2 regions of the Methylosoma difficile genome follow, and region 2 is predicted to be linked to the other one. Evidence: predicted binding sites of a transcription regulator. Region 2 holds the regulator's gene; the other holds the start of a gene.
The links. Region 2 encodes HrcA, which represses chaperone genes, less so after heat shock. Its sites were predicted from a motif close to TNTTAGCACTCNNNNNNNNNGAGTGCTAANA; they were not measured.
Positions count from the first base shown of each region.

Region 1: ACYQ1O_RS13340 (co-chaperone GroES) is a predicted target of HrcA. The motif match lies at 2,374-2,404, and genes of this name have one in related genera.

Region 1 covers NZ_BAAHYJ010000004.1:354,272-365,750, forward strand. Annotated here, with positions in the region: gene groL (chaperonin GroEL) at 338-1,990, opposite strand; gene ACYQ1O_RS13340 (co-chaperone GroES) at 2,047-2,334, opposite strand; gene ACYQ1O_RS13345 (HesA/MoeB/ThiF family protein) at 2,476-3,219, shown strand; gene ACYQ1O_RS13350 (hypothetical protein) at 3,278-3,457, opposite strand; gene pqqA (pyrroloquinoline quinone precursor peptide PqqA) at 3,777-3,851, shown strand; gene pqqB (pyrroloquinoline quinone biosynthesis protein PqqB) at 3,971-4,882, shown strand; gene pqqC (pyrroloquinoline-quinone synthase PqqC) at 4,891-5,619, shown strand; gene pqqD (pyrroloquinoline quinone biosynthesis peptide chaperone PqqD) at 5,606-5,902, shown strand; gene pqqE (pyrroloquinoline quinone biosynthesis protein PqqE) at 5,883-7,013, shown strand; gene ACYQ1O_RS13380 (hypothetical protein) at 7,166-7,702, opposite strand; gene ACYQ1O_RS13385 (SPASM domain-containing protein) at 8,278-8,400, shown strand; gene ACYQ1O_RS13390 (hypothetical protein) at 8,440-8,625, opposite strand; gene ACYQ1O_RS13395 (DUF1674 domain-containing protein) at 8,836-9,000, shown strand; gene sdhC (succinate dehydrogenase, cytochrome b556 subunit) at 9,024-9,401, shown strand; gene sdhD (succinate dehydrogenase, hydrophobic membrane anchor protein) at 9,413-9,793, shown strand; gene sdhA (succinate dehydrogenase flavoprotein subunit) at 9,797-11,479, shown strand, end outside.
Region 2 covers NZ_BAAHYJ010000006.1:89,349-108,837, forward strand. Annotated here, with positions in the region: tRNA gene ACYQ1O_RS15300 (tRNA-Ser) at 1-48, opposite strand, end outside; gene ACYQ1O_RS15305 (PQQ-dependent sugar dehydrogenase) at 177-1,298, shown strand; gene ACYQ1O_RS15310 (CreA family protein) at 1,363-1,824, shown strand; gene dapB (4-hydroxy-tetrahydrodipicolinate reductase) at 2,585-3,385, opposite strand; gene dnaJ (molecular chaperone DnaJ) at 3,391-4,533, opposite strand; partial or broken gene dnaK (molecular chaperone DnaK) at 4,788-6,704, opposite strand; gene grpE (nucleotide exchange factor GrpE) at 6,775-7,380, opposite strand; gene hrcA (heat-inducible transcriptional repressor HrcA) at 7,466-8,521, opposite strand; gene ACYQ1O_RS15340 (DUF1244 domain-containing protein) at 8,684-8,986, opposite strand; gene ACYQ1O_RS15345 (septation protein A) at 9,148-9,684, shown strand; gene ACYQ1O_RS15350 (YciI family protein) at 9,688-9,990, shown strand; gene ACYQ1O_RS15355 (BolA family protein) at 9,987-10,265, shown strand; gene ACYQ1O_RS15360 (peptidylprolyl isomerase) at 10,266-11,321, shown strand; gene recJ (single-stranded-DNA-specific exonuclease RecJ) at 11,366-13,111, opposite strand; gene glgX (glycogen debranching protein GlgX) at 13,189-15,282, opposite strand; gene cmoA (carboxy-S-adenosyl-L-methionine synthase CmoA) at 15,626-16,366, opposite strand; gene malQ (4-alpha-glucanotransferase) at 16,374-17,837, opposite strand; gene glgC (glucose-1-phosphate adenylyltransferase) at 18,034-19,302, opposite strand.

The DNA of each region.
Region 1 (11,479 bases), on a different contig from region 2:
CCTAGTCTGTTATAGTTGTTAACATTCTCGGCACTATAGAAGGAGGAGCAACTACCTTTAGGAAAAAGTTATAAGTAAAGTAGTTGCTTTATTCTTAGTAGAGTTGTTATACTATGCTAACTTTAAGAAAGACTAGGTTTGTTAAGGTTTCGAGAAAAACGTTTAATAGCTCTGTCCATTAATAAAAAACAAAACCTGAATTCAGTTCGCGCTGATTCGGGTTTTTTATCGTCCAGAAGTTTGCAATATATCAAAAAAAGCCCCGATTGAATACACAACCGAGGCTTTTCATTTTCAAAGCAAAGCGCTTAAAGCCAAAGGCTTCAAGACAACATGATTACATCATGCCGCCCATACCACCCATTCCGCCCATACCACCCATGTCTGGCATACCGCCGCCAGCTTTGTCGTCGCTAGGTGCATCTGCGATCATGACTTCGGTAGTCAACATCAGGCCAGCAACAGACGCTGCGTTTTGCAGTGCAGTGCGGGTCACTTTCGCAGGATCAAGGATACCCATTTCGATCATGTCGCCGTAAACGCCAGTTGCGGCGTTGTAGCCGTAGCTGCCTGTGCCTTTTTTGACTTCGTTGAAGACAACAGATGGCTCGTCGCCAGCGTTAGCAACGATTTGACGCAGTGGCTCTTCCATAGCGCGACGCAGGATGTTTACGCCGACGGTTTGGTCGTGGTTTGCACCTTCCAAACCTTCCAGTGCAGACAAGGCACGAACCAGCGCAGTACCGCCGCCAGCAACCACGCCTTCTTCAACCGCAGCGCGGGTTGAATGCAGCGCGTCTTCTACGCGGGCTTTCTTTTCTTTCATTTCGATTTCAGTGGCTGCGCCAACTTTAATCACGGCAACACCGCCAGCCAATTTAGCCAGACGTTCTTGCAATTTTTCTTTGTCGTAGTCAGAAGTGGCGTCTTCAGCTTGGGCGCGGATTTGCGCAACGCGGCCTTTGATTTGGTCTTCTGAACCAGAACCGTCGATGATGGTGGTGTTTTCTTTGGTGATTTGGATTTTTTTCGCTGTACCTAATTGATCCAATTCGGCTTTTTCTAAAGTCAAACCCACTTCTTCAGAAATAACAGTACCACCAGTCAATACTGCGATGTCTTCCAACATGGCTTTACGACGGTCGCCGAAACCTGGGGCTTTAACCGCGCAGACTTTCAATATGCCGCGCATGGTGTTAACGACTAAAGTAGCTAAGGCTTCGCCTTCAACGTCTTCAGCGATAATCAATAATGGACGGCCTGATTTAGCAACGCCTTCCAAAATTGGTAACAATTCGCGGATGTTGGAGATTTTTTTGTCGTAAATCAAGATCATTGGGTCGTCGAGTTCGACGCTCATGTTTTCTTGTTTGTTGATGAAGTAAGGTGACAAGTAGCCACGGTCGAATTGCATACCTTCAACCACGTCTAAAGAGTTGTCCAAGCCTGAACCTTCTTCAACCGTGATAACACCTTCTTTACCGACTTTTTCCATCGCTTCAGCAATGATGTCGCCGACGGATGCGTCAGAGTTTGCAGAGATTGTGCCGACTTGGGCAATCGCTTTGTTGTCGGTGCAAGGAGTTGCAGAAGCAACAACGGCTTCAACGGCTTTAGTTACGGCTAAATCAATACCGCGTTTCAAGTCCATTGGGTTCATGCCAGCGGCAACCGCTTTCAAACCTTCGTTAACGATAGATTGTGCCAATACGGTTGCAGTAGTTGTTCCGTCGCCAGCCACGTCAGAAGTTTTTGAAGAAACTTCTTTAACCATTTGTGCGCCCATGTTTTCGAATTTGTCTTTCAATTCGATTTCTTTTGCGACTGATACGCCGTCTTTAGTAATGGTTGGTGCGCCAAAGCTTTTGTCTAAGATGGCGTTACGGCCTTTAGGGCCTAAAGTAACTTTTACTGCGTTTGCTAAGATGTTTACACCACGCGCCATACGGACACGTGCGTCATCACCAAATAATACGTCTTTTGCTGCCATTTTTTTTATCCTGAATTTGTTTGTTTTTTAATGATAAAGCGTGGGTTGGCTTAGGATTAACCTAAGATACCCATGATGTCTTCTTCACGCATTACGATGACTTCTTCACCGTCAACTTTCACTTCGTTGCCTGCGTATTTGCCGAACAATACTTTATCGCCGACTTTAACTTCCAACGCGCGGACAGTGCCGTTATCTAGTGGTTTGCCTGCGCCAACAGCCAAAACGATGCCTTGGCTTGGTTTTTCAACTGCAGAACTCGCCAATACGATGCCGCTAGCAGTAGTAGTTTCTTCTTCAACACGTTTGACAATCACTCTGTCGTGTAACGGACGGATGTTCATTTATATCTCCTAAAGATTAAAATAATGGTTTAAAAAAACTATTAGCACTCTCTACCAATGAGTGCTAATGATAATGAGCTTTTGCAGTCTGTCAAGTTCTTTGGCATCATCACTGGCATTGAGCCATCACCTATTTCTATTATGAACGACAACCAATTACTCCGTTACAGCCGCCAAATTATGCTGCCGCAATGCGACATCGCCGGTCAGCAAAAATTGCTTGCCGCCCATGTACTGATTATCGGCGCAGGCGGCTTAGGTTCGCCTGCTGCCATGTACCTTGCGGCGGCGGGTGTAGGATCGATAACGGTTTATGATGATGACGTGGTTGATTTATCCAATTTACAAAGGCAGATTGCCCATCACACCTCTGATATAGGGATGGATAAGGCAATTTCAACCCAGCAAACGCTAAATCAACTCAATCCGGAAGTCCGCGTCCATGCAGTCAAACAACGCTTGGAAGGTGAAACACTTGAAAATGAAGTAAAAAATGCCGATGTCGTGTTGGATTGCAGCGATAATTTCGCCACCCGCTTTGCCATTAATAAAGCGTGTGTCGCCCAACAAACGCCGCTGGTGTCGGGGGCAGCAATACGTTTTGAAGGCCAAGTGTCGGTATTTACGCCTGGAACCAACAACAGCCCGTGCTACAACTGCTTGTATCAAAGTGATGGTGAGGAATTGCAAAATTGCGCCACCAATGGCGTGATTGCACCGATTACCGGCATCGTCGGCAGTATGCAAGCCTTAGAGGCAATGAAGCTGATTATGGGGATAGGCACCACGCTGACGGGGCGGTTGCTGTTATTGGATGGCTTAACGATGGAATGGAATTGTTTAAAGCTTAAGAAAAATCCTCACTGCCCAACGTGCGGCAGTTAAGTTTAAAAGCGGGGCGGATCGCTAAAATCCAGCCAACCGACCCGCTTGTTTAAGCGCGTTATTTTTTTGCCAACAAGCCTTTGGCAAAGCTGATGGCATTTTCTGCCAAATCGTTAACGAAGGACGGGCTGTCGCCATGCGGCTCGGTCTCGCCAAACGGCGTGGCGTTTTTGCTCATATACTTATAAATAAAATAGCCAAGCGGCGCGAACGCCAAACCCGCTATCAGAAACATCATAATAAACAGTCCTACTACACCCATAAAATCCTCCTCAGTATTTTTTGTTTTAATTGTCTTACTAATTGCAGGTGAAATGGGATGATACTCTTTTCCAGGTTGAAAAACACGCTTAAAATTAACCGATTAGCCTGCTTATCGAAACCTGCAAGCGGCTAATTTGCTTATCTTTATTGATACTTTAAGGCCGTTTTTACAGCACAATTGCCATTCAGCCTTTGGCAACTGTTGCTTAATAAAAAACTTCATCGTATACTTCAAGGTAGCTTACTTGATCGAGCTAGCACACACTTAAAAAAAACCTCTCGAGGAGACGATTATGAAATGGGAAACACCAAGCTTTACTGATCTGCGTTTCGGTTTTGAAGTTACAATGTACATCTACAACCGTTAAGCAATACCCGATTTAATTATTGGGATCGCAAAAAAGGGGTTCTGACTGAACCCCTTTTTTTTGCCTGAAAACTGCTAATCCCGTATCATTTCAGCCCTTATCCACCTTAGGTTTGCTTCATGAAAATAAGAGTTTTAGGCTCCGCCGCTGGCGGTGGTTTTCCACAATGGAACTGCAACTGCCATAACTGCCATCGCATCCGCCACCAGCAAATGAATGGCAAAGCGCGGACGCAATCATCCATCGCAGTCAGCACGGACAACCGCAATTGGCTGTTGTTTAACACCTCGCCCGACATCCGCGCGCAGCTGGAAGCCTTCCCCGCCATCCAACCGCAAGAAGGCATCCGCGATACCGGCATTAAAGCCATTATGCTGATGGACAGCCAAATTGACCACACCACCGGTTTGCTGATGCTGCGGGAAGGCAAACCGCTGGATATTTACTGCTCTGACATGGTGAAAGACGATCTGACCAGCGGTTTCCCCGTGTTTAATATGTTGTCGCATTACTGCACCGTCAACCACCACGCCATCCCTATCGACGGCAGCAGCTTTACCGTACCCGGCATTGATGACATCCGCATTTACAGCCAAGCACTTAAAAGCAAAGCTCCGCCCTACTCGCCGCACCGCTACGATCCGCACGATGGCGATAATGTCGGCGTGATTATCGAACAAATTTCTACTGGCAAAAAAGCCTTCTATTCGCCAGGTTTGGGTGAAATTGAGCCTCACGTCATGGCAGCCATGCAAGCCGCCGATTGCGTGATGGTTGACGGCACATTTTGGACCGATGACGAAATGGTCACCCAAGGCATCAGCCATAAACGCGCACGCGACATCGGTCATTTGCCACAATCAGGCGAAGGCGGCATGATTGAAGTTCTAGGCACGATTGGCGAAAAACGCAAAATTTTGATTCACATCAATAACACCAACCCGATTTTGGACGAAGATTCCGCCGAATACGCCACTTTAACGGCGGCGGGCATTGAGGTCGCTTACGACGGTTTGGAAATTGATTTATAGGCACACACATGTCATCAGAAAACACGGCTTGGACACGCGAAGAATTTGAAGCCCAACTACGGGCCATGGAAAAGTACTACCACATTCATCACCCGTACCACACGCTGATGAACGAAGGCAAACTGAGCAAAGCGCAATTGCAAGGTTGGGTAGCGAACCGCTTCTATTACCAAGTTAGCATTCCCGTTAAAGATGCAAATATTTTGGCGAATTGCCCCGACCGCGAAACCCGCGCCAAATGGGTACAACGCATCCTTGACCACGATGGGCATCCTGGCGATCCAGGCGGCATTGAAGCGTGGATACAATTGGGCATTGCCGTTGGCCTGACCCGCGAAGACATCACCTCTCTCAAACACGTCTTGCCAGGCGTGCGTTTTGCCGTCGATGCCTACGTGAATTTTGCCCGCCGCGCCGAATGGCACGAAGCTGCCAGTTCATCATTGACCGAGCTGTTCGCGCCCAAAATCCACAAACAACGCTTGGACAATTGGCCGGAACATTATCCGTGGGTAGACCTCGAAGGTTATAGCTATTTCCGTAAACGCCTGACCGAAGCGCGCCGCGATGTCGAGCATGGCTTGGAGATTACGTTAAACTGGTACAAAACCCGCGAACAGCAAGAACGCATGGTGCAAATCCTAAAATTCAAGCTGGATGTGTTATGGACAATGGCGGATGCCATGTACATGGCTTATATCAATGATATGCCGCCGTATTTTAATGTTGACCAATAAACCCAATAAGACCATGGCCTTAGACCCCGATAAACCCATACGCTTTTCTTCCACGCACCGTTTGCAATGGGAAGAAGCCCAACAAAAAACCGTGATCCTTTACCCCGAAGGTATGGTTGAACTCAACCAAAGTTCAGCAGAAATCTTAAAATGCTGCGATGGCGTCCGTAACCTCGCACAAATCATCAACGCATTGGAAGAAAAATTCGCCACGTCCGGCCTTGCCAACGACATTACCGCATTCTTAGAGGTCGCCTTACAACATGGCTGGATTCAACAATAAGCAAAACCCTATTACCCCGCCACGCTGGTTATTGGCGGAGCTGACTTACGCCTGCCCGCTGCAATGCCCGTATTGTTCCAACCCCTTGGATTACGCCAATTACAAAAGCGAATTGAGTACCGATGATTGGAAACGGGTATTGACGCAAGCGCGGAAAATGGGCGCGGTGCAGCTAGGTTTTTCAGGCGGCGAGCCGTTGACGCGTCAGGATTTGCCGGAATTGGTCAGGCACGCCCGCGAGCTGGGCTATTATTCCAACCTGATTACTTCAGGCTACGGCATGGACGAAGCGAAAATCGTCCAACTAAAAGAAGCCGGACTGGATCATATCCAAGTTAGCATCCAAGCCAGCACGCAAGAATTGAACGACCATATCGCAGGAACCGCATCCTTTGAGCATAAGAAACAAGTCGCCCATTTGGTGAAAAAACACGGCTATCCGATGGTGTTGTGCGTGGTGATCCACCGCGAAAATATCCATCAGATGCCGGAAATTTTGGCGATGGCGGAGGAGTTAGGCGCGGATTATCTGGAACTGGCTAACACGCAATATTACGGTTGGGCACACGCCAACCGCGATTTGTTATTGCCGACCAAAGAACAGTTTGAACAAGCCGAAGCGCTTGCCCAAGCGTACAAAGAAAAAGTCGCCGGTAAAATGAAGATTTATTACGTCGTGCCGGATTTTTACGAAGACCGCCCGAAAGCGTGTATGAATGGTTGGGGAACCACATTTTTGACTATCGCACCGGACGGGGTTGCCCTGCCCTGCCATTCCGCACGGCAATTGCCGGGGTTGGATTGCCCGAATGTGAATGATTTCAGTGTCGAAGAAATTTGGCACGAGTCTAAAGCCTTCAATTTCTTCCGTGGTGATGACTGGATGAAAGAACCCTGTCGTAGTTGCGATGAAAAAGACAAAGATTTTGGCGGCTGCCATTGCCAAGCGTATTTATTGACTGGCGATATGTACAATGCCGATCCGGTGTGCAGCAAGTCATTCCAGCATGACGTCATCCAACAAGCGATTGACGCGGCCCAAGCGACAAGCCTTAGTACACAAGAAAAGCCTTTAATTTTCCGCAACAGCAAAAACTCTAAGTTATTTTAATGCTTAGTATACGGTGGCAATCGCGACTAAAGCCGCTCCCATACTGAGCGTTATGCACACCAGATTTTAACGATCAGCAAATTTTTGGCTAAAGTTTCACGCATAAAAAAGGGAGGCCGAAGCCTCCCTTTTTTTTCAAATGGCTAACGCAATTAAGCAGCCATTGAAGTTTTACCTTTACGACGTGATACGCCAACCAAGCCCATAAAAGCAGAACCGAACAACCATACGGCTGCAGGTACTGGCACAGGAGAGGTATTGAAAACGCTAAATGAAGAGTTAACACCACCAGATAATTTAGTTTTACCAGAAATCCAAATTTCATAAGTACCTGCAGCCAATGAAGCTACGGTAAATTGGCCACCAATGGCACCTGTCAAGGAGTTTATAGTGGTAGTGCCTGTGCTATCTTTTAAAGCAAAAGTGTAAACAGGTGAAGTTAAAAGATTAGTAAAAGGGGTGTTTGTAGTGGTAAGCAAAACATCTACTGTAGAAGACAAAACCAAGCTCCACTTGTAAGTAAATGATGTGTTAGCAGAAGTGATCGCGCCACCGCCAACGATGTCATTTGCATTAGCTGCGGACACGGTAGCGCCAGCAGTAATTGCAGAAAGGCTCAACGTGGCAGCACCTGCCTGAAACGAGCACATCAGTAAAGCAAAGCTAAAAGCCATTAAAATATTTTTCATTGTAAAACTCCGGAAATTACAAATAAGGTTGCAGTGTATGCGGTTAAGGTACTTTAAGAAAAACCTTCAAAACCAACAACAAAGCAATAAAAAAAACATTGCCATAAGCAATTTAAAACTATTCGGCATTTGGTTTGGCTTTTAAAATTAAGACAAACCGGAGCTATAGCGACAAGTTTGAGCAGACTTTTACTAGTACGAAACGATCAATCTCATTGCGTGATTGAGTATAGTAAATCAACTTTATTTTTCAAGGTAACCTATTACCAGACAGGATAAATTTTTTAATCGTTAAGGTATTTTTTGATATTACAACGAACCGAAAAAACCTCTTAAAGCAAGCTTTTCAATATGTTGCATATTATTGTTTTCTTATATGAACCAGTGAAATTATTTTTGTTGCCTATTATTGCCTTGCTGTTACTGTCTAATGATGCTGATCTTTACGCGCACAACCACCATCAGCTTTACAACATAGCTGGATACCATAAGCAAACCCACACCTCTGACCGCCGCACCGGGCGGGGCAGCCCTGCCATTCTCCACGACAATTGCCTGGTTTGGACTGCCCGAATGTGAATGATTTCAGTGTCGAAGAAATTTGGCACGCGTCTAAAGCCTTCAATTTCTTCCGTGGCGATGACTGGATGAAAGAACCAAAGACTTTGGCGGCTGCCATTGCCAAGCCTATTTATTGACGGAGAGATTTGTACAACGCCGATCCGGTGTGCAGCAAATCATTCCTGCATGACGTCATCCAACAGCTCATAGATGCCGCTAAAGCAGCTAGCCTTGCCATCCAAGAAAAACTGCTGATTTTCCGCAATAGCAAAAACCCCAAAAACTTTTAACGGCAAAACAGCAAGCCCACACTTTGCTGCCCTCAAAAAAATTTGCAACACCCATGTATCCAACGGATTCATGGGTATCGCTTCCAAACATACCTTAGCCTTTTCCATAGCAACGGAATAACAAGGGTTTAATACCTTTCGTGAAACAGCGCGCTAACTAAAAACCGCCAATAGCAAGACAATATATTTACCGAATAACCGTAAATAAGCTGATAAATAACCGTTAGTTTTAAACGGAAATAGTTTAGACTTATCAAACAGTAATGTTTACCCGTAAAAACCATGCAGCCAGAAAATAACGACAAAAACGGCACAGATTTGGTGCAAACACCCCCCATTAAACAACCCGATCCAACTCCCAATATTGAAGAACTAGGCGGCGTAACCGGTTTGGAGCCGACCCGTTATGGCGATTGGGAAAAAAATGGTCGTTGTGTTGATTTTTGATTAACGGACAATAGGACACAAACATGGCAACACACTCAAACCGCCCCACCTCGCCACACCTGCAAATCTACAAACTGCCTTTGACGGGCCTGATCTCCATCAGCCACCGCATTACGGGTGTCTTCCTGTCTTTAGGCTTGCTGATTTTTGTCTATATCACCTCTGCCCTAGCTGGTGGACCTGACGATTTTAAAGCCATGCAAGATTTTCTCGACAATGGCCTGTTGCAACTGGTGTATTTTGGTTTTGTCTACGCTTTGTTTTTCCATTTATGCCACGGTGTCCGCCATTTGATCTGGGATGCCGGCGAAACCTTTGCACTGGAAACCTTAAACCGCTATGCGATGATCGAACTGGCTGCATCATTGCTGCTCACTTTATTTACTTTAATCTTCGTCTAAACGAGGCTGTTATGGACTATAGATCACCTTTAGCGCGTGTCCGTGGGCTAGGTTCCGCCAAAGCCGGAACCCATCACTGGTGGATGCAGCGCGTCACCGCCGTGGCGCTTATCCCCCTGTCATTTTGGGCGATTGCCTTGCTGGACTTATGCATGAACTCATCGTACCAACAAAGCATTATCTGGCTCAGCCAACCGCTGAACAGTGTCTGTATCGTGGCTTGGATTTTGGCGGTTTTTTACCATTCCGCCTTGGGTTTGCAAGTGGTGATAGAAGACTACGTTGCCGCTGAAGGCGCAAAAATAATCGCCGTGTGGTCAGTCAACTTAGTTTTTCTGCTGTTGGCACTGGCAGCATTATTGGCGGTATTCCGCGTACTTTCGATAGGATAAGACATGACGACTGGATACAACATTATTGAACACGCCTACGATGTGGTGGTTGTCGGCGCAGGTGGCGCTGGGCTTCGCGCCACTTTTGGTATGGCAGAAAAAGGCCTGAAAACCGCTTGCCTGACCAAAGTTTTCCCTACCCGCAGCCACACCGTTGCCGCCCAAGGTGGCATCAGCGCCGCGTTAGGCAATATGGGCGAAGATGATTGGCGCTTCCACATGTACGACACCATTAAAGGTTCGGACTGGCTGGGCGATCAGGACGCGATTGAATACATGTGCCGCGAAGCGATTCCGGCAATTATCGAACTGGAACATTACGGCGTACCGTTCTCCAGAACCCCAGAAGGCAAAATCTACCAACGCGCCTTTGGCGGCATGTCCACGCATTACGGTAAAGCCCAAGCGCAACGCACCTGTGCCGCTGCCGACAAAACCGGTCATGCCATTTTGCACACCTTGTATCAACAAGCCTTAAAACATAACGCCGAATTCTTCGTTGAATACATCGCCTTGGATTTGATTATGCAAGACGGCGAATGCCGTGGCGTATTGGCGTGGTGCCTGGATGACGGCTCGTTGCATTTGTTCAAAGCCCATCAAACTGTTTTAGCAACCGGCGGTTATGGACGCAGCTATTTCTCCTGCACGTCGGCACATACTGTTACTGGCGATGGCAACGCCATGGTGCTACGCGCTGGCTTGCCCTTGCAAGATATGGAATTCGTGCAATTCCACCCAACTGGCATTTACGGTTCTGGTTGTTTGATTACCGAAGGTGTGCGTGGCGAAGGCGGTTATCTGACCAACTCCGAAGGCGAACGCTTTATGGAACGCTATGCACCATCAGCGAAAGATTTAGCGTCGCGCGACGTGGTCAGTCGCGCCATGACCATTGAAATCAACGAAGGCCGTGGCGTAGGCAAATTGAAAGACCATATTTACCTGCATATCGAACATCTTGATCCCGCCATCATCCACGAACGTTTGCCAGGCATTGCCGAAACCTCGCGCATTTTTGCCGGAGTTGATGTCACCAAACAACCGATCCCGGTGTTGCCTACCGTGCATTACAACATGGGCGGCATCCCAACCAACTACAAAGCCGAAGTGGTCACTTTGGACGGAGAGAATCCCGACAAAGTCGTGCCTGGTCTGATGGCAATAGGCGAAGCGGCTTGTGTTTCTGTGCATGGTGCCAACCGTTTGGGGTCAAACTCGCTGCTGGACTTGGTGGTGTTCGGGCGATCTGCCGCCATCCGTTGTGCCGAACTGGTCAAACCCAACAGTCCGCACAAACCACTCAACAAAAACGCTTGCGACCAAGCGCTAACGCGTTTCGACCAAATCCGCCACGCCCACGGCAGCCGCAGCACCGCAGAAATCCGTTTGGACATGCAGCGAGTCATGCAGACCAAGGCGGCAGTCTTTAGGACTGAGGCAACCTTAACTGAAGGCATCAAGGCCATGAATGAAATCGCCAGCTCTTTTTCTGATGTCGGTGTTAAAGACAAATCCTTAATTTGGAATACGGACTTAGTAGAAACCTTAGAATTGGACAATTTGCTGGCACAAGCGCAAGTCACCATCACCGCTGCCGGTAACCGCACCGAAAGCCGAGGTGGTCATGCTCGTGAAGATTACCCAGACCGCGATGATGGTAATTGGATGAAACATACACTGACT
Region 2 (19,489 bases):
CTCAACGGTTTTCAAGACCGCCGCATTCGGCCGCTCTGCCACCTCTCCGTGAGCCGAATATAATAACCGATTTAGTTTATAAAGCAACCTTAATTAATCTTTTAATGGATTTAATTAAAAACAAAATGCTTCCCTGCCCTTTTGCCGGAAGCAACTTCACCATCAGGAGTATTGATATGTTTGTCATTTACCGTGTTTTTATCGGCTTATTGGTGTGGCTACCCAGCCAACTGTTGGCAGCAAGCGCAGCACAACAAGCCATTATTCAGCAATTGCATGTCCCGCCAGGGTTTGAAGTGAGCATTTTCGCCGACCAAACCGCCAATGCGCGCAGCTTGGCGTTGGGGGATGACGGTGTTGTCTATGTCGGCAGCGGACGTGAAAAGGTCTACGCGCTTAAAGACGCCAACCACGATGGCATAGCCGAACAAACTTATGTGATCGCCGACAAGCTGAATATGCCCAACGGGGTCGCTTACCGAGACGGGTCGCTGTATGTGGCGACCATTGACCGCATTTTGCGTTACCCCAACATCAGCCAACATTTAGATAATCCGCCGCAAGCCGTTGTGGTGTATGACCAGTTGCCCAAAGACTTGCACCACGGTTGGAAATATTTGCGTTTTGGCCCTGACGGCAAGCTGTATACCGCAGTGGGCGCGCCCTGCAATATTTGCCTGCCTAAAGCGGAAATTTACGCGTCTTTGGTGCGTATGAATGCGGATGGCAGTGATTTTGAGGTGATTGCACACGGCATCCGCAACACTGTGGGGTTTGATTGGCAGCCACAAAGCCATGTGCTGTTTTTTAATGACAACGGGCGCGATTACTTGGGTGATGACTTGCCGCCAGAGGAACTGAACCAATGGTCAAACAAGGGCGAGCATTTTGGCTATCCTTTCTGTCATGGCGGCACGATTGCCGACCCTCAATTTGGCAACCAAAAGCCCTGTTCGGCTTTTAAAGCGCCCGCATGGCGTTATAAAGCCCATATTGCCCCCTTAGGTTTGCGTTTTTATCTGGGCAAACAGTTTCCACCCGAATACCAACAGCAATTGTTTGTTGCCCAACATGGCTCGTGGAACCGCAGCAAACCGCAAGGCTATCAAGTCGCCATGGTAAAATTTGTGGGTGGCATGCCCGTTGCCGAACACAGTTTTATTAGCGGCTGGCTTAGCCAAGACGGTACGGTGTTGGGCAGGCCTGTCGATCTATTGACCCTGCCTGATGGTAGCTTGTTGATGAGTGATGATATGAACGGCCTCATTTATCGGGTGGCTTACACCGGCAAAAAATGAATTAATCCGCAGCTTGGACGGACTAACCGCCCAACCAAACCTTTTAAAAACCATTAGGAATTTCATGAAAAAATCATTGACCGCATTAGCATTTTTGTCTGCTTGGGCCACGCTAGGCCACGCCGAAGATATTGGCTGTGTCACCACCGCTTGGAAATTGATTGGTGCCAACCATAAAGTTTGTGTGCAAGCCTTTGACGACCCGAAAGTTGATGGCGTCACCTGTCATATCAGCCAAGCCAAAACCGGCGGTATTGCCGGAACGTTCGGCGTTGCCGAAGACCCGGCGCAATTCTCCATTGCTTGCCGCCAAGTCGGCCCCATCACCATTAAAGAAAAACTGCCCGAAGAAGAAACCGCCTTTAGCGAAGGTACGGCCTTATTCTTTAAGGAAACCCGCGTCAGCCGTTTGTTTGACAAAAAACGCAATACCTTGGTTTATGTTGCCATCAGCCGCAAGCTGATTGATGGCGCACCTGCCAACAGCATTTCTACCGTGCCGATCATGCCTTGGAACGGCAAATAGGCTGCGTCCAAAACCGCCCATCAGTGTTTGCGATAGATTTTCTGGATCAGATCGTAAAACCAGTATGGGCGGAACAACACAACGTAAATCAGGATAAAACCGGTAATGGGAAACGGCCCGATTTCAAGAATCGTGATAACCATTAAGGCCAACAAGCAACCTATCCGCAACATAGCAACTCCTTATCGACATCAAAACACTTTTATAGAGAGTTTCGACAGGAAAAGAAGCGCCATCACCATAAATCAGCCATACAGATTTAGTCAGCAACAAAAAATTAACTTATCCATTTTATTTAATTAACAATAAATTAAATAAAATGGGGAGAAATTGCCGTCGTTCACGGAAATTTGGACAAAAAAAAGCGTTCTACCCGAGAAAATAGAACGCTTTGAGAAGGTACCACAAGGAGAGTGTGACACGAAAACTAATATTCGCTATAAATCAAGCATCAACGATGCCAACTTAATTAGATTGTTTATTTTCAATAACTTGTAATAACAAACCATTTTATTGACAGAAAATATTTGATATTCCGCACTATTTAGTCTCTAAAAACTGACAAAATTGGTGCAAATACGACAAAAAAAAAGACGACACCTGCCACGGGCAGTTTAGCGGTGTGGGTTGAAGCGGCAAAACCTAGTGATTAGGTGTCGCCAAAATAGGGCGTTTGGAGGGATTAACGGATAAACGCATCGGCTGACATCCTTGTCAATTGGGGTTCCTGAAAAAATGCCTTAAAAGTGTTGTAAAGAATTTAAGACAAGCCCAGCACGTCCTGCATATCATAAAGGCCGTGGCCTTTATCTTTCAGCCACACCGCCGCCCGCACTGCGCCGTTGGCAAAGGTCATGCGGCTGGTGGCTTTATGGGTGATTTCGATGCGCTCGCCTTCATCGGCAAACATCACTGTATGTTCACCGACAATATCGCCCGCGCGGATGGTGGAAAAACCGATGGTTTTGCGGTCGCGCTCGCCGGTATTGCCTTCGCGCCCGTAGATGGCGCAATCTTTTAAATCGCGGCCCAGCGATTTGGCAACCACTTCGCCCATACGCAAAGCCGTACCGGACGGCGCATCGACTTTATGGCGGTGATGCGCTTCAATGATTTCAATATCGGTGTAATCGCCCATGACTTGGGCGGCGATTTCCAATAATTTCAGCGACAAATTTACGCCCACACTAAAGTTTGGCGCCAAAACAATGGCGATCTCTTCAGCGGCGGCGGCAATTTGCTGCTTTTGCGCGTCGGTGTAGCCGGTTGTACCAATGACTATTTTTTTACCGGCTTGGCGACATTGCTCTATATAAGTCATTGATGTTTCAGGGCGGGTAAAATCAATCAGCACATCAAACTGATCTAAAACCGATGCCAAATCCCCCACCACATGGACACCTTGGGCAGCAATACCCGCCAATTCACCCGCATCTTTACCGACAGACGGGCTGTCTGGGCGCGACACCGCCGCAGTGACATGGGCTTTTTTAGATAAAACAGCCGCTTTAACCAAACACGCGCCCATTCGGCCCGTGACACCGGCAATTGCAATACGCATGATTGTTACCCCGTCAATTTATCGAAAAAATCTTTTACGCCATCAATCCAAGTATGTTCTTGTGGGCTGTGGTGCTTGCCGCCACCCGACAAAGACTCGCCCAATTGGCTAATCAAGGCTTTTTGTTCTTTGGTCAGATTGACAGGCGTTTCCACCACCACACGGCACAATAAATCGCCCACCGGACCGCCACGAACCTGCTTGACGCCTTTGCCGCGCAAACGGAATACTTTACCGGTTTGCGTTTCGGCAGGGATTTTTAGCAACACTTTGCCATCCAGCGTCGGCACATGAATTTCATCGCCCAAACAAGCGGTGACAAAACTGATCGGCACTTCGCAGGATAAGTTTGCACCATCACGGGTAAAAATATCGTGGCGTTTAACTTGGATTTCGATATACAAATCGCCTGCCGGACCGCCACGTTCGCCTGCTTCACCTTCGCCGCTCAGGCGGATGCGGTCACCTGTATCGACACCGGCGGGAATTTTAGCCGACAAGGTTTTGTTTTCCTGCACACGGCCTTGACCGTAACACTTCCCACAAGGGTCTTTAATTTGTTTGCCAGTACCCCGACACGTCGGACACGCTTGCTGCACCGAGAAAAAGCCTTGTTGCATTCTGACCTGACCATGACCGTGGCAGGTGGTACAGATCACTGGGCTGGAACCTTTTTTCGCGCCTGAGCCGGAACATTCGCCACAGGTGACCAGTACGGGAATACGAATTTTCTGCTCAGTACCGGCAACCGCCTCTTCCAAGGTGATTTCCAAGTTGTAGCGCAAATCGGCACCACGCTGGACGCCGCCCCGTTGCCGGGCACCGCCAAAAATGTCGCCAAAGACATCACCGAAAATATCGCTGAAACCTTCCGCACCAAAGCCACCTGCGCCGCCAGGCCGTCCGCCCATGGAGCCATCGAGACCGGCGTGACCAAACTGGTCGTAAGCGGCACGCTTTTTAGGATCAGACAACACTTCGTAAGCTTCTTTGATTTGCTTAAATTTGGCTTCAGCCGCTTCGGGATTGTCGGCATTGCGGTCGGGATGGTGTTTCATCGCCAAACTGCGGTATTTCTTTTTAAGCTCTTCGTCGCTGGCGTTGCGGTCAACGCCCAGCAGTTTGTAATAATCTTCTTTTGCTGCCATGAGTGGGTCTTTAGCTAAGGTTAAAATCAGTTACGGATAACAGTTTTGCAATTCGGTATTGGCTTGGTAGTCGTAGGGTACGCTGTGCTTACCTTTAAAAAGCCGAAACCACGATGGTTTAATGATGCGCCTCCCTTCGTTCAGCACATCCTACCATGACTAAAACACAAAAAATCCGAAGGGCGGTTCTATGCAAAAGAACCGCCCGACGAATTTTGCTGCTGGCTTGCCGGACGGCAAATCAGGATTGTGGTTTACTTGTCTTCTTTAACTTCTTCAAATTCCGCATCCACCACGCCATCGTCAGCCGGTGCAGAACCGCCCGCCGCTTGTGCGCCGTCTGCGGCACCTTTTTGGGCGTAAACACGCTCAGCTAATTTGCCTGCCGCTTCGGTCAAAGCATTGGTTTTGCTTTCGATGTCGTCTTTGTCGTCACCTTTAACGGCTTCTTTCAAGGCTTCCATCGCGGCTTCAATGCTGGCTTTTTCACCGGCTTCCACTTGGTCGGCAAATTCTTTCAGCGATTTTTCGGTCGCGTGGATCATGCCATCGGCTTGGTTGCGGGCTTGTACCAATTCATGCAACTTACGGTCTTCATCGGCATGGGCTTCGGCATCTTTAATCATGCGTTCAACTTCTTCATCCGACAAACCGCTGGAGGCTTTGATAACAATCGATTGTTTTTTGCCGGTGGCTTTGTCTTTTGCCGATACGTTCAAAATACCGTTGGCATCAATGTCGAAAGACACTTCAATTTGTGGCACGCCGCGTGGTGCTGGCGGAATATCTGCCAAATCGAACTTGCCCAATGATTTGTTTGCCGACGCACGCTCGCGTTCACCTTGCAAGACATGGATGGTCACCGCAGTTTGGTTGTCATCCGCAGTCGAGAACACTTGTGCCGCGTTAGTGGGGATGGTGGTGTTTTTCTCGATCAATTTGGTCAAGATACCGCCCATGGTTTCAATACCCAACGACAACGGAATCACGTCCAGCAACAACACGTCTTTCACGTCGCCCGCCAACACACCAGCTTGGATAGCTGCACCCAAGGCCACGGCTTCGTCTGGATTGACGTCTTTGCGCGGTTCTTGACCGAAAATGCTTTTCACCATTTCTTGCACTTTGGGCATACGGGTTTGACCGCCGACCAAAATCACGTCTTGGATTTGTGAAGCCGACACACCCGCATCTTTCAAAGCCATTTCGCAAGGCGCTTTGGTGCGCAAAATCAGCTCGTCAACCAAAGACTCCAATTTGGCGCGGGTCAATTTGACGTTTAAGTGTTTTGGACCCGTCGCATCAGCGGTGATGTAAGGCAAATTCACATCGGTTTGTTGGCTGGATGACAATTCGATTTTGGCTTTTTCCGCCGCTTCTTTTAAGCGTTGCAAAGCCAATGGGTCGTTGTGCAAATCCACGCCAGTGTCTTTTTTGAACTCGTCCGCCAAATATTCGATGACGCGTGAGTCAAAGTCTTCACCACCTAAGAAAGTATCGCCGTTGGTTGCCAAAACTTCGAACTGATGTTCGCCGTCGATTTCGGCAATTTCAATAATGGAAACGTCAAATGTACCACCACCTAAGTCATAAACGGCAATTTTGGTGTCGCCTTTTGGTTTGTCCATACCGAACGCCAACGCCGCAGCGGTAGGTTCGTTGATGATACGTTTAACGTCCAAACCGGCAATGCGGCCTGCATCTTTGGTGGCTTGGCGTTGTGAATCGTTAAAATACGCCGGTACGGTGATGACCGCTTCGGTGACTTCTTCGCCCAAATACGCTTCGGCATCTTTTTTCATTTTCATCAACACGCGGGCAGAAATTTCTGGTGCCGCCATTTTTTTGCCGTTGACTTCCACCCAAGCGTCGCCGTTTTCTGCTTCGGTAATTTTGTAAGGCACCATGTTGATGTCTTTTTGCACGACATCGTCTTTGAAGCGGCGACCAATCAGACGTTTGATCGCAAATAAGGTGTTTTTAGGGTTGGTGACCGCTTGGCGTTTTGCCGATTGTCCTACCAGCACTTCGTCGTCGCTGCTGAAAGCAATGATAGAAGGGGTGGTGCGCGCACCTTCGCTGTTTTCAATCACTTTTGCAACGCCGTTTTCCAATACCGCTACGCAAGAGTTGGTGGTTCCTAAGTCTATGCCAATAATTTTAGCCATTGAATGCTCCGAATTTTTTTGTAAATGTAAATGTTATTACCGATATAAGGGCTATTTTGTGGGTTTCAAGTCTTTAGTCTGCAGCTTTTGCGACCACAACCATCGCCGGACGTAATAACCGACCATTGAGCATGTAGCCTTTTTGAAAGACATTGACGACCGTGTTCGGCTCTGCGCCTTCTACGGCTTGCATGAGTACCGCTTGGTGCTGCTCGGCACTGAAGGGCTGACCGAGCGGATCAACGGTGATAATATTGAATTTGCTAAATGCGGCTTCCAACTGTTTGATGGTCAGCTCGCTGCCTTCCCTAAATTTGGTGACTTCTTCGCTATCGCCTGAAGCGGCCTGCAAACCCAGCACCAAGCTATCCATGACGGAAAGCAATTCTTTGGCAAAACCGGTTAAGGCAAATTTATGCGCGTCTTCCAAATCTTTTTGGGTGCGGCGTTTCAGGTTTTCCATCTCAGCTTGGGTGCGGACGGCTTTATCCCAGTTTTCATGGGCTTTTTGCTTAGTTTCTTCTAGCTCTTTTTTAAGCTCATCTAACGTGTACTCATGCTCGCCGACTTCGGCATGATTTTCTTCAACCACTTCGGCAGTGTTTGCCTCAGCAGCGGCTTCCTGTTCAACAACAGTTTCTTCAACCTGTGCGTCAGGCGTTTCCTGGTCGTTACTCATTTGTTTACCTTAAGATTGTTGCGGATAAGTCATCAATAAAAGCCACTGGCTTGGCTGTGCCACCAAGTCGTGCGCATCTGATTACTTACAATGGGGATGTTGATTTGGGATTCAAGGCTGCGCCTAATAATTTTGCCGTTACATCGACAAAGGGGATGATTTTTTCATAAGCCATGCGTGTGGGGCCAATAACACCTAAAACGCCAACCACTTCGTCGTTGACGGAATAAGGCGAAGTGACCAAGCTTAGCTGGTCAAAAACTTGATAGCCGGATTCTTTGCCGATAAAAATCTGCACACCGGCACTTTTCAAGGATTGGTCAAGCAGATGGATAACAGTTTGCTTTTGGCTGAAGGCTTCGAACAATTGCTTGAGATGGTCGCGGTCTGCCAATTCGGAAAAACCCATCAGATTAGTTTCGCCCGCCAGCACATAATCGTCTTGATTGGGATCGACCTCAAACGTCAGCTGCGCCATGCGGATGGCATCGAGCATGCCTTGGTTCATGCGCTCCTGGTCTTCTTGCAGTTCTTTCAACACCGCTTCGCGCACGGCGGCAAGGCTGCGCCCGCTGTAAATGGCGTTCAGATAATTGGCAGCTTGCTGCAATTCGGCAGGGCTGAACAACTTGTTGGTTTGGATGATTTTATTGTGGACTTCTTGCTCGTTGGTGACAAAAATCACCAGCACCCGACCGTGTGACAACGGTAAAAATTCGATATGGCGCAGACAAACCACTTCGCGCTTGGGCAAGGTGACGACACCCGCCATTTGCGTCAATTCCGCCAATAATCGGGACGCGGAATTGACGACATCGGACGGATCTTCCTTAGCCAGCAACCCTTTGTGCAAACGTTTGATTTCTTGGGCATCAAGCGGCTTAACCGTCAGCAAGCTATCGACAAACAAGCGGTAGCCTTGCACCGTCGGCACCCGCCCTGCCGAGGTATGCGGCGAATGCACCAAACCCAAATCTTCCAAATCCGCCATGACGTTGCGTATGGTGGCAGGGCTTAAGTTAAGTTCGGAATCTTTAGACAACACGCGCGAACCGACCGGCTGCCCGTCGCTGATGTAGCGTTCAATCAGATTTTTCAGTAATTGCAGTGAGCGCTCGTTTAACGTTGTAGGTTTTGCCACGTTGACCTCGATAACTTTTAGCACTCTCTTAAATAGAGTGCCAAACGAAAATAGCAGCTTGAGGCGGGCTTGTCAATTGGCGGGCTTTAATTTGGCAAAACCTAAATTAGCTGGAATGGCAATGGCTTAGGGCATGGCAAACCGTACCGCCAATACCAAAAATCAATCCTTTTTTTGCTGAAGCTTCAACTCGTAAGCCGCCAATTGTTCTGGGGTTGCGTCTGGTTGGAATTTTTCCTTCCATTCACTGTACAGCATGCCGTAAACCACTTCCCGCGCTTGTTCATAACCGACATCAAGGTCGCGTTCTTGGGCTGCGGCGGCATACCATTTGGCTAGGCAATTACGGCAAAAATCCGCCAAGATCATCAAGTCAATATTTTGTGCTTCGGGATGTTGCTGTAGGTGGGCAAGCAGGCGGCGGAAGGCGGCGGCTTCCAGTTCAGTTTGTTGTGTCAAATCCATAAGTTCTCCTTATATTGATGGCATCTCGGTATCACGGCATTCTAGCAGAAAGGCTGGGGCGGGCATGTACATTCAACAGCAATGATTCTACAATACGCCGCGCTTGGGGTTGTCCGAAGCGGATGTTTGCCCTTGCTTTAAAGTCTTCTAATCTGGCTACTATGAAACAGCTTTACGAATTTTTCCCGATTGTTTTATTTTTTATTGCCTATAAGGCTTACGATATTTATGTAGCAACGGCTACGGTTATCGTCGCCACCATCATCCAAGTGGCTTTTGCTTGGTTCCGTCACCGCAAAGTGGAGCCTATGCAATGGATTACCTTAGGTCTGGTCGTGGTCATGGGCGGACTGACCTTGTATTTGCAGGATGAGCAATTTATTAAATGGAAGTTATCGATTATTGAATGGCTGTTTGGCTTGGCCTTTTTGGGCAGCCATTTTTTTGGCAAAAAGAACTTAATCGAACGGATGATGTCAGCCAGTCTAAGTTTGCCAGAAGCCATTTGGAAACGTTTGAACCTGATGTGGGGCTGTTTTTTTATGGCGGTGGGTTTTATCAACCTGTATGTCATGTTCAATTTCAGCACCGACGATTGGGTCACCTTCAAGACTTTTGGCGTGCCGGGCCTGATGGTTCTGTTCATTGCCGTGCAAATGGCATTCCTTTATAAACATATCCCCGAAACCGAGAAATAACTTGTGCTATACGCAATAATCAGTGAGGATGTTGCTGATAGTCTTGACAAAAGGCTGTCTGCGCGTCCAGACCATCTTAATAGGCTACAAACACTGCAAGATGAAGGCCGTTTGGTGCTGGCAGGCCCGCACCCTGCGGTTGATGCCGAAAACCCAGGCGCGGCAGCATTTACTGGCAGCTTGGTGGTTGCCGAATTTGCCAGCCTTGCCGATGCACAGGCGTGGGCCGATGCCGATCCCTATCTTATTGCTGGCGTGTACGCCAACGTCTTAGTCAAACCCTTTAAAAAAGTATTTCCAACATGACAGCCGATTTAATCAAACGCCAACTGACTGACGCTTTCCAACCCGATCTTTTGGAAATTATTGACAATAGCGCGGCCCATGCCGGTCATGCCGGCGCCAGAAAAGGCGGCGGACATTATCATGTGACCATTATTGCCGAAGCTTTTGAAGGTAAAACCCTGGTGCAACGCCATCAGCTGATTTACCAAGCCTTAGGCGAGTTAATGAAAGATCAAATTCATGCCCTTGGCATTAACGCCCTCTCACCCTCTGAAGACAATAAAGGAAATCAGTAAATGAAAACTAAGTTCATCCCATTGCTTGTTATCAGCTCCGCATTGATTGCCGGTTGTGAACAACCTGCCGGAACAAGCAGCAGCCCAGCGCCAACTATCAACAAAGCTGATGCCATTGCAGTGGTTAACGGCAACTACATTGCCAAATCCACTTTTGAAAACCTGCAAAAAGATTTGGCTGCACGCGGTCAAGGCCAAGCGTTCCCAAAAGACAAATTGGTTGAAGAATTGGTACAACGCGAATTGTTGGTACAAGATGCCGTCAAAAAACAATTGGACAAATCACCTGAAGTTTTAGCCCAATTGGATGAAGCCAGAAAAGCCATCCTGACCCAAGCAGTTGTACAAAACTTCATGAAAACCAGCCCTGTGACTGATGAAGAAATCAAAGCCGAATACGACAAAAAAGTCGCCGGCGACGCAGGCACCGAATACAAAGCACGCCACATCTTAGTGAAAACTGAAGATGAAGCGAAAAAGATCATTGCCGAATTGGACAAAGGCGGCGATTTTGCCAAATTGGCGAACAAAAACTCTTTGGACGGCAAAGAAGCACAAAACGGCGGTGATTTGGGCTGGTTCTTGCCAGGTCAAATGGTTGAGCCTTTCTCAAAAGCGGTTGTTGCTTTAGAAAATGGCAAATACACCAAAACGCCCGTGCAAACCCAATTTGGCTGGCACGTGATCTTGAAAGAAGACTCACGCAAACAAACACCGCCCCCCTTGGAAGCGGTTAAAGAACAATTGACGCCTTTCTTGCAACGTCAAAAATTGCAAAACATGATCGAAAGCATGCGTAAACAAGCGCAAGTTGAGATTCTGATTCCATTGACTGAAGAAAAACCAAAAGCACCTGAAGCTAAACCTGCCGCAGAAGCACAGCCTGTCGTTGAAGAAACGGTAGAGCAAGTGGAAGTGAAAGACGCTTCTGGTAAAACGGTAGAAAAAGAAGTCATCATTGACGAAAAAGTGGTTGAAGAAAAAGCGCCAGCTAAAGAAGAATCAAGCAAACCGGCTGAAGCGCCAGCCGAAAAAGCAAAAGAAGCCAAAAAATAAGCTTCTCAGCTAACAACAAAAAGGGCGGTCTGACCGCCCTTTTTTTATGCCATTTTTTCAAAATACTGGAGCATAAGTTGCAACGAACGGTTGCCCCGATACTCGTTGATTTCCAATTTATAGGCCGCCTTAATTTTTCTTATCCCTAGCCACTGCTCGGGGGCATCGACAAAAAAGACAATCGCATCCAGCAGCTTATGCCCACCCGGTTTACGCAGCACCCATTTCAAATGCCGCTGACCGACCACCCGCACTTGTACTACCTCAAAGACACCGCTAAACATCGGCTCAGGAAAGCCCTGCCCCCATGTTGCCGCCTGTTCCAGCTGCACCGCCAAATCAACACCCAACTCCTGCTCTGTCAGTTCACCATCAACGACGACTTTTTGTTCCAAATCGACACCTGCCAAACGGGTTTCGACCACCTCGTTGAACGCCAACGCAAAAGCCGGATAATCATGCATTTTCAACGTCAGCCCCGCCGCCATCGCGTGTCCGCCAAATTTATCCAAAATTTTCGGATGCGCGACCGCGACATCGCTCAGTGCATCGCGGATATGCAAGCCCGCAATTGAACGCGCCGAACCTTTCAGCAAATCCTTACCGGCGGGTGCAAAACAAATCACCGGTCGATGCAAACGGTCTTTTACCCTTGCCGCTAAAATGCCAATCACGCCCTGATGCCAGCTGGCATCGTACAAACAGACACCGGCGGGCATGTGTTGTTTTTCCAAAGCGAGACTTTGCTCCAACAAAGCCATCGCTTCAAATTTCATTTGCCCTTCAATATCGCGGCGTTCGTTATTCAAAGCATCCAAACGCACGGCAATGGTTTTGGCGGTCTGCGAATCTTCTGCCAACAGGCATTGGATGCCCAACGTCATGTCGTCGATACGCCCCGCCGCATTGAGGCGCGGCCCCAAAGAAAAGCCCAAGTCCGATGCCGTCAAGGTTTCCGCATTTTTGCCTGCCGCGTCTATCAGTGCCAATAACCCTGGATGGGCATTGCCGCCGCGAATGCGCATCAAGCCTTGGTAGACCAAGGTTCGGTTAACGGCATCCAACGCCACCACATCGGCAACCGTACCCAAAGCCACATAATCAAGCAGACGGCCTAGGTTGGGTTCTGGCAAAGCCTGCTCTGCAAACCAATTGGCTTCACGGAGACGGCTTCTTAATGCCATCAGTACATAGAAAATCACGCCAACACCGGCAATGGCTTTGCTGGGAAAGATGTCGTTAGCTAAATTGGGGTTGACGATGGCTTCGGCTTTGGGCAGCTCGTGACCCGGCAAATGGTGGTCGGTAATTAAAACGGCAATACCGGCGGCTTGCGCAGCCGCCACACCTTCAAGGCTGGAAATGCCGTTATCAACGGTGATGATGACATCAGCCTGCTGTTGTTTGACCAATTCAACAATTTCCGGCGTTAAGCCATAACCGTATTCAAAGCGGTTCGGCACCACGAATGATAGGTTTTGCGCCCCCATCAAGCGCAAGCCCTGCATGGCAACTGCGCAACTGGTCGCGCCATCGGCATCAAAATCGGCAACAATGCAGATACGTAGTTGCCTCGTAAGTGCTGACTGCAAATACGCCACCATTGTTTCCATGCCCAACAACAGCCAAGGTGATGGCAATTTATTTAAGGATCGGTCCAGCTCGTCAATATAGGTGATACCTCTGGTTAAAAATAAGCGTTGCAACAACGGGTGCAAATCACCGAATTGGGTGGGGTGATTGGGCAGCGGACGGGTAACGATGGTTTTTTTTACGCCTTGGAAATACATAGTGCGCCTAATAAAAAAGCCGACGGCTGTCGGCTTTGCTGGGTTAGATTGTTAAGCGGGAACGCTTGGCGGTAAGTTTATATTGGCTGATTTTCAAACACCAAGACAGACAACGGATGCACATCATAAACCGATTTGCCCAGCGGTTTTTGCAAGGCGGGGACGATAACATCCTCAGGCGATGGCAAGCACGTGTCCAAAGCCAAGCACCAATTTCGGTGTGCAATCACCGGTAAATCGATGGTGATGGCTTGATCGGACATATTCATGACCACATGCAAGTCGGCCTCGTCTTCTTCAACGCCCGCCAAGGTGAAGGCCAATAGCCGCGCATCTTGTTCGAACCAGAGCGGCTCGTATAGATTGGCGCCATGCCAAGCAATGTCGGGCATGTTTTTGCCTTCGATAACCCGACCCGTCAAAAAGCGCCGCCGCATAATAGAGCTATGGCGTTTTCTTAAAGCAATCATGGCTTGTACAAAGCGCACCATATCGGCGTTATGCTCGGCATCTGTCCAATCCAACCAGCTGAGGGCATTGTCTTGGCAATAGCCGTTGTTGTTGCCTTGTTGGCTATTCAAAAACTCATCACCCGCCAACAGCATAGGAACGCCTTGGCTAAGCAATAAAATGGCAAATGCATTTTTGGCTTTGCGCCGACGGATGATTTGGATATGTTGGTCAGCCGTTTCGCCTTCTGCACCGCAGTTATAGCTTAAATTATTGTTACAGCCGTCGCGGTTGCTTTCGCCATTGGCATCGTTATGTTTGCTGTTGTAGCTGAACAAGTCATACAACGTGAAGCCGTCGTGGCAGGTGACGAAGTTGATGCTGCTGATCGGCAAACGACCTTGGTGTTCGTATAAATCGCTACTGCCGCACAGTCGTGTTGCCAATTCGGTGACCAAGCCATGATCGCCGCGTACGAAACGGCGCACGGTGTCGCGGTAGCGCCCGTTCCATTCCGCCCAACGGTAGCCGGGGAAGCTACCGACTTGATAGAGGCCTGCGGCATCCCAAGCTTCGGCAATCAGCTTGGTTTTCGCCAGTTCTTTGGACAATTCAATGCCCCATAAAACCGGTGGATCATGCAAGACATCGCCATTTTCGCCTCTTGCCAACGCGCTGGCTAAATCGAAGCGGAAACCGTCAACATGCATTTCCGTAACCCAGTATTCCAAACAGTTGATGATAAAGCCCGCCACCAGCGGATGGTTGGCATTGACGGTGTTGCCGCAGCCGGTGTAATCGCGGAAGATGCTTTTATCGTGATGGTCCAAATGATAAAAAATATCGCCGCCCACTCCTCTGAAATTGATGACCGGACCGTTAGCACCGGCTTCGGAGGTATGGTTAAACACCACATCCATAATCACGCCAATACCGGCTTTATGCAGGGCTTTGACCAAATCGCGGAATTCGTTAAGGTGCGTGCCTTGTTCGGGTGTGACGCAGTAACCAGGATGAGGGCTAAAAAAACTGTGGGTGCTATATCCCCAATAGTTTTTCAGTCCCCGCTCGGCGGTATTGGCAGGCACATCTTGCTCGTCAAAAGCCATCACCGGCAACAATTCGACATGGGTGATGCCTAGGTTTTTCAAATAGGGGATTTTTTCAATCAAACCCGAAAAAGTACCGGGGTGTTGGACTTTTGATGAGGCGTGTTTGGTAAAGCCGCCGACATGGACTTCATAGAGAATGGCTTTTTCGCTGCTGATACGCAAAGGCACATCGCCTTCCCAATCGTAATGACCGCCATCAACCACCATACAGCGCATGGCTGATTTCATATTGTCGCCCGGTAAGCAAGCGGCTTTACGGCTCCATAGCTTATCGCTGACCACCCGCGCCCAAGGATCAATCAATAGTTTTTGCTTATCAAAACTGAAGCCCGATTCCCGCAAGCGGTTAGGGCCGTCCATACGCCACGCATACCAAGTCCCCATTGGCAATTTGCATACATAAATATGCCAAGAGAAAAAGGTTCGGTTGAGGTCTTCTTGCAGGCGGATAATTTGGAAAGGCTCTTCGCATTCAGCACTATGGAACAACAACAATTCCACTTGGGTGGCATGGCGGCTGAAAATAGAAAAATTAACACCACCGCTATTTGGCCTGACACCAGACGGGTAGGAGTTTCCGGGCTTCGTTTTGTATTCTATTTTCTTCATGAGAACCTCTCCATATTGGCTGCATCGACCCAATCAGTCATCCATTTCAGGGTACGGGCAGCTACTGCCAACAAACATTGGCGTAAAATTGCATAAGGCTTGGTTACAGGGAACCGGACAGCCAAAATAGTTATTGGGTTGTAGTATCAGAATAACGCACGGAATCGTGTGCTGGTTTTGTTGGTAAAGCAGATAAACACTGACGTAACGTCAGCTATTAATGACCTAAACTCACAAAAAGTGTGAATAGTTTAACAATTTACTCAGTTATTGCAAAAACCTAGCTGATTTGGTAACAGATAAGTTAAGCGTCATCTTGGGCGCGGATAACCGCCAACCCACATCAAGCTTTCACGGCAATGATGCAAACGAAATTAAACCACTGGAAATAAGTATCCATACGGGTAAAACCCGCCCGCTTAAGCAAAGCCATATTTTCGTCCAAACGGTAAGGGATCAGGACATTTTCTAACGCTTCCCGTTTGCGCTGGTTTTCGGCATCGGTGTAACCACGCTGGCTGCTTTTAAAATGTAAAAAATGGTCGATATAAACTCGATTGAGCATACTGTCATTGCCGAGAATTTTTTCTGACAACAACAAAACGCCACCCGGCTGTAACGCATCAAAAACGTTAGCCAACAAGGTTTCCCGCGCCAACGGCCTGACGAACTGCAAAGTCCAATTCAAGATAGCAACGTGGCAAGCGGGTAATGGCGGCATATCGCTAAGATCAGCGCAATGCAACTGCACTTTTCCAGCAGCAATTGCCCCGCCAAGTTTGTCGGCGGCTTTATCTAGCATCGCCTGCGAGTTGTCATATCCCAGAAAACGGACATCCTCAGGGCATTGCGTATGCTGGCTTAAATACTCAATGCTGGTTCCGGTGGAACAACCCAAATCGCAAACCACCCCACCCTGTTCTGGCAAAAAATCCATCACCAAATCGGCTTGGATGCGTTGGATTTCATGATAGAAGGGGATGCTTCTGGCGACCATGTCGTCGAAAACATGGGCGACACGTTCGTCGAAAGTAAAATCTTCCACCCTACCGGTAGCCTGAAACAGCTTGTCTTGACTGCTCATGCCCGCTTTATTTACGGTTAAACAAGCCGACCAAATACGATAATCGTCCGGCACGCTCTGGCGTCAGCTGCTCCCAATGGAAACACCAGCTCCAGTTGCCTACCGTTGTACCTGGCGTATTCATCCGATGTTCGGAACCTAATTCCAAAATATCTTGCATAGGGATGACCGCCAAATTAGCAACCGACGACAGTGCCGCTTGGATTAACGCACAATGCAGGGAAATGGACGGGTTGCTAAGGTAATCATGAATGTAGTGTTTTTCATAATCGGGTATTTTTTGCGACCAACCTAAAGTGGTGTCGTTGTCGTGCGTACCGGTGTAGACCACACAATTCCGGTCGTAGTTGTCAGGCAAATAAGGGTTGTCAGGGCCGCCGCCAAAAGCGAATTGCAAAATTTTCATGCCCGGCAGATCAAAGTCATCGCGCAAAGCTTCTACTTCCGGCGTGATGATGCCCAAATCTTCCGCCACCAAAGCAATTGAACCCAGTTCCTTTTTAAAAGCTTCCAGCAATTGCCAGCCTGGCGCTTTAGCCCACTGCCCAATTTGCGCGGTTTCTTGATCGGCAGGGATTTCCCATGCAGCCTCTAAGCCACGGAAATGGTCAATCCTTAAAATATCGAACTGCTCAATTTGCGTGCGCATCCTGTCAAGCCACCAAGCGAACCCCGTCTCTTGCAAGTATTGCCAGTTGTAATGGGGATTGCCCCAACGCTGTCCGGTTTCGGAAAAATAATCCGGTGGCACACCCGCCACGACCGACATCTGGCCGCTGTTGTCGAGTTTGAATACTTTGCGGTTTGCCCAAACATCGGCGCTATCGTAAGAAACAAAAATAGGGATGTCGCCAAAGACGAAAACACCGCGTTGGTTGGCATAGTCCTTAATCGCCATCCATTGTGTAAAGAACACAAATTGTTCAAATTTGTAGCGGTCAATAGTTTCTTTTAGGCGTTTGGCGGCGGCTTTAATGGCTTTGCTTTCGCGTTCTTTTAACGGTTCGGACCAATTATTCCAAGATTGCTGGTTAAATTCGTTGCGCAGCGCCATAAACAAGGCGAAATCGTCCAACCAAAAGGCTTTGTCTTTGCAGAACTGCTTGAAGGCTTTTTTATCTTCCGTTTCGGCACGCTCTAAAAAGCCTTGGTAGGCTTTCGTCAATAGGCAGCATTTATTGAATGATGGTGTACCTTGGCATTGTTCGCACTGTTCAGAAACCAGCAGCCAGTTTTTTTCGACCAGCTTTTCGATATTAATAAGCGCCGTGTTGCCAGCGTGTGCGGAAAGGGATTGGTAAGGTGAGCCGTCGGAATGGGTCATCCCCAACGGCAAGGTTTGCCAGACGGTTATGCCGCAATCATGCAGAAAATCGACGAAATAATAAGCATCTTTACCAAAGTCGCCAGTGGGTAATGAGGTAATGTGCAGTAGAATGCCTGCCCGGCGTTTATTAAGAAGTTCTTTCACCGTAAATGTCCCTGATTTAATAGTTTTACCCGGATGCGTTGCCTCAAGCCCTAACCCCTTTCACCCATAACGCGATGAAAGGGTCTTGCTTTGTTCGCAGCGTCCCCGTTTGAGGCGCCACGAACATTCTGTGTTTTTGCCAGAAAAAACAGCTAATTACCTCGTTTTAACCCATCGCAAGCAACATGCCGATAGTTTACCTAACGTAATGCAGTTTTTGACCCAACATATCCGGTGTTACCAACACTACACCACCTGGACTTACGTGGAAACGTTTTTCATCGTCGGCACGGTTTTCACCAATGATGGTATTTTCCGGAATATCGCAGTTCTTTTCGATGATGGCCTTGGTAATACGGCAATGTCTACCAATATTGGCATTAGGCAAAACAATACTGTCTTGCAAAGTTGTGTAAGAGTTTACCCTAACGTTAGAAAACAATAAGGAATGTCTAACTTTTGCACCTGAAATGACACAACCGCCCGATACCATCGAATCAACCGCCGAGCCGCGACGGTCGTCTTCGTCAAAGACAAATTTGGCGGGTGGGGTTTGTTCCTGATAGGTCCAAATAGGCCAGGTTTTGTCATACAGGTTCATATCGGGTTTAACGCCAATCAATTCCATATTGGCGGCCCAGTAGGCATCAATCGTACCGACATCACGCCAGTAGCTTTGCTCGCCGCTTTGCAAATCCAAGAACGGGTAGGCATTGACGATGTACTTGTCGATAACGGACGGGATAATGTCTTTACCAAAATCGTGCGAAGACAATTTGGTGTCAGCATCTTTCAGCAATTGCTCGAACAAAAACGCCGCATTGAAAATGTAAATGCCCATTGACGCCAAAGCGGTATCGGTGCGGCCTGGCATAACCGGCGGGTTGGCTGGCTTTTCAACAAACGCTTTAACCCGACGGTTGCCATCGACATCCATCACGCCAAAAGCCGTCGCCTCTTCCAAGGACACTTCGATACAGCCAATAGTCAGATCGGCCTTTTTGGCGACATGGTCAGCCAGCATTTCGGCGTAATTCATTTTGTAAATATGGTCGCCCGCCAACACCAAAATATGCTCGGGTTTGCGGGTGCGCAAAATGTCGATATTTTGGAAAACCGCATCGGCAGTACCTTTATACCAAGAGTCTTCATCATGACGCTGCTGGGCAGGCATCAAATCAACGTATTCACCAAACTCACCACGCAAAAAGCCCCAACCTTGTTGGATGTGACGAATGAGCGAATCGGCTTTGTATTGGGTCAGGATGCCAATTTTACGGATACCGGAATTGACGCAGTTAGATAGGGGGAAATCAATAATTCGGAATTTACCACCAAACGGCACAGCTGGCTTAGCCCGCCAATCGGTCATATTCATTAAGCGAGAACCCCGACCGCCTGCCAGAATTAGTGCAATTGTATTTCGGGTTAAATGATGAATATTTTGATTGGCTGAATCGGACATCGGGCATCTCCACGTGGAATAGTTTCACAACCACTGTTGCGTTTGGTAACATTGAACTCACTGACATTTTACTACACCGAGGCAATAAAAGTGAAAAAGCGTTCGAAAAACACACTTGATTCTACAACTGCCGCAACCCAATCAACAAGCCCAGCAGAACCGCTTGCAGACACTTCCCCCATCAGCC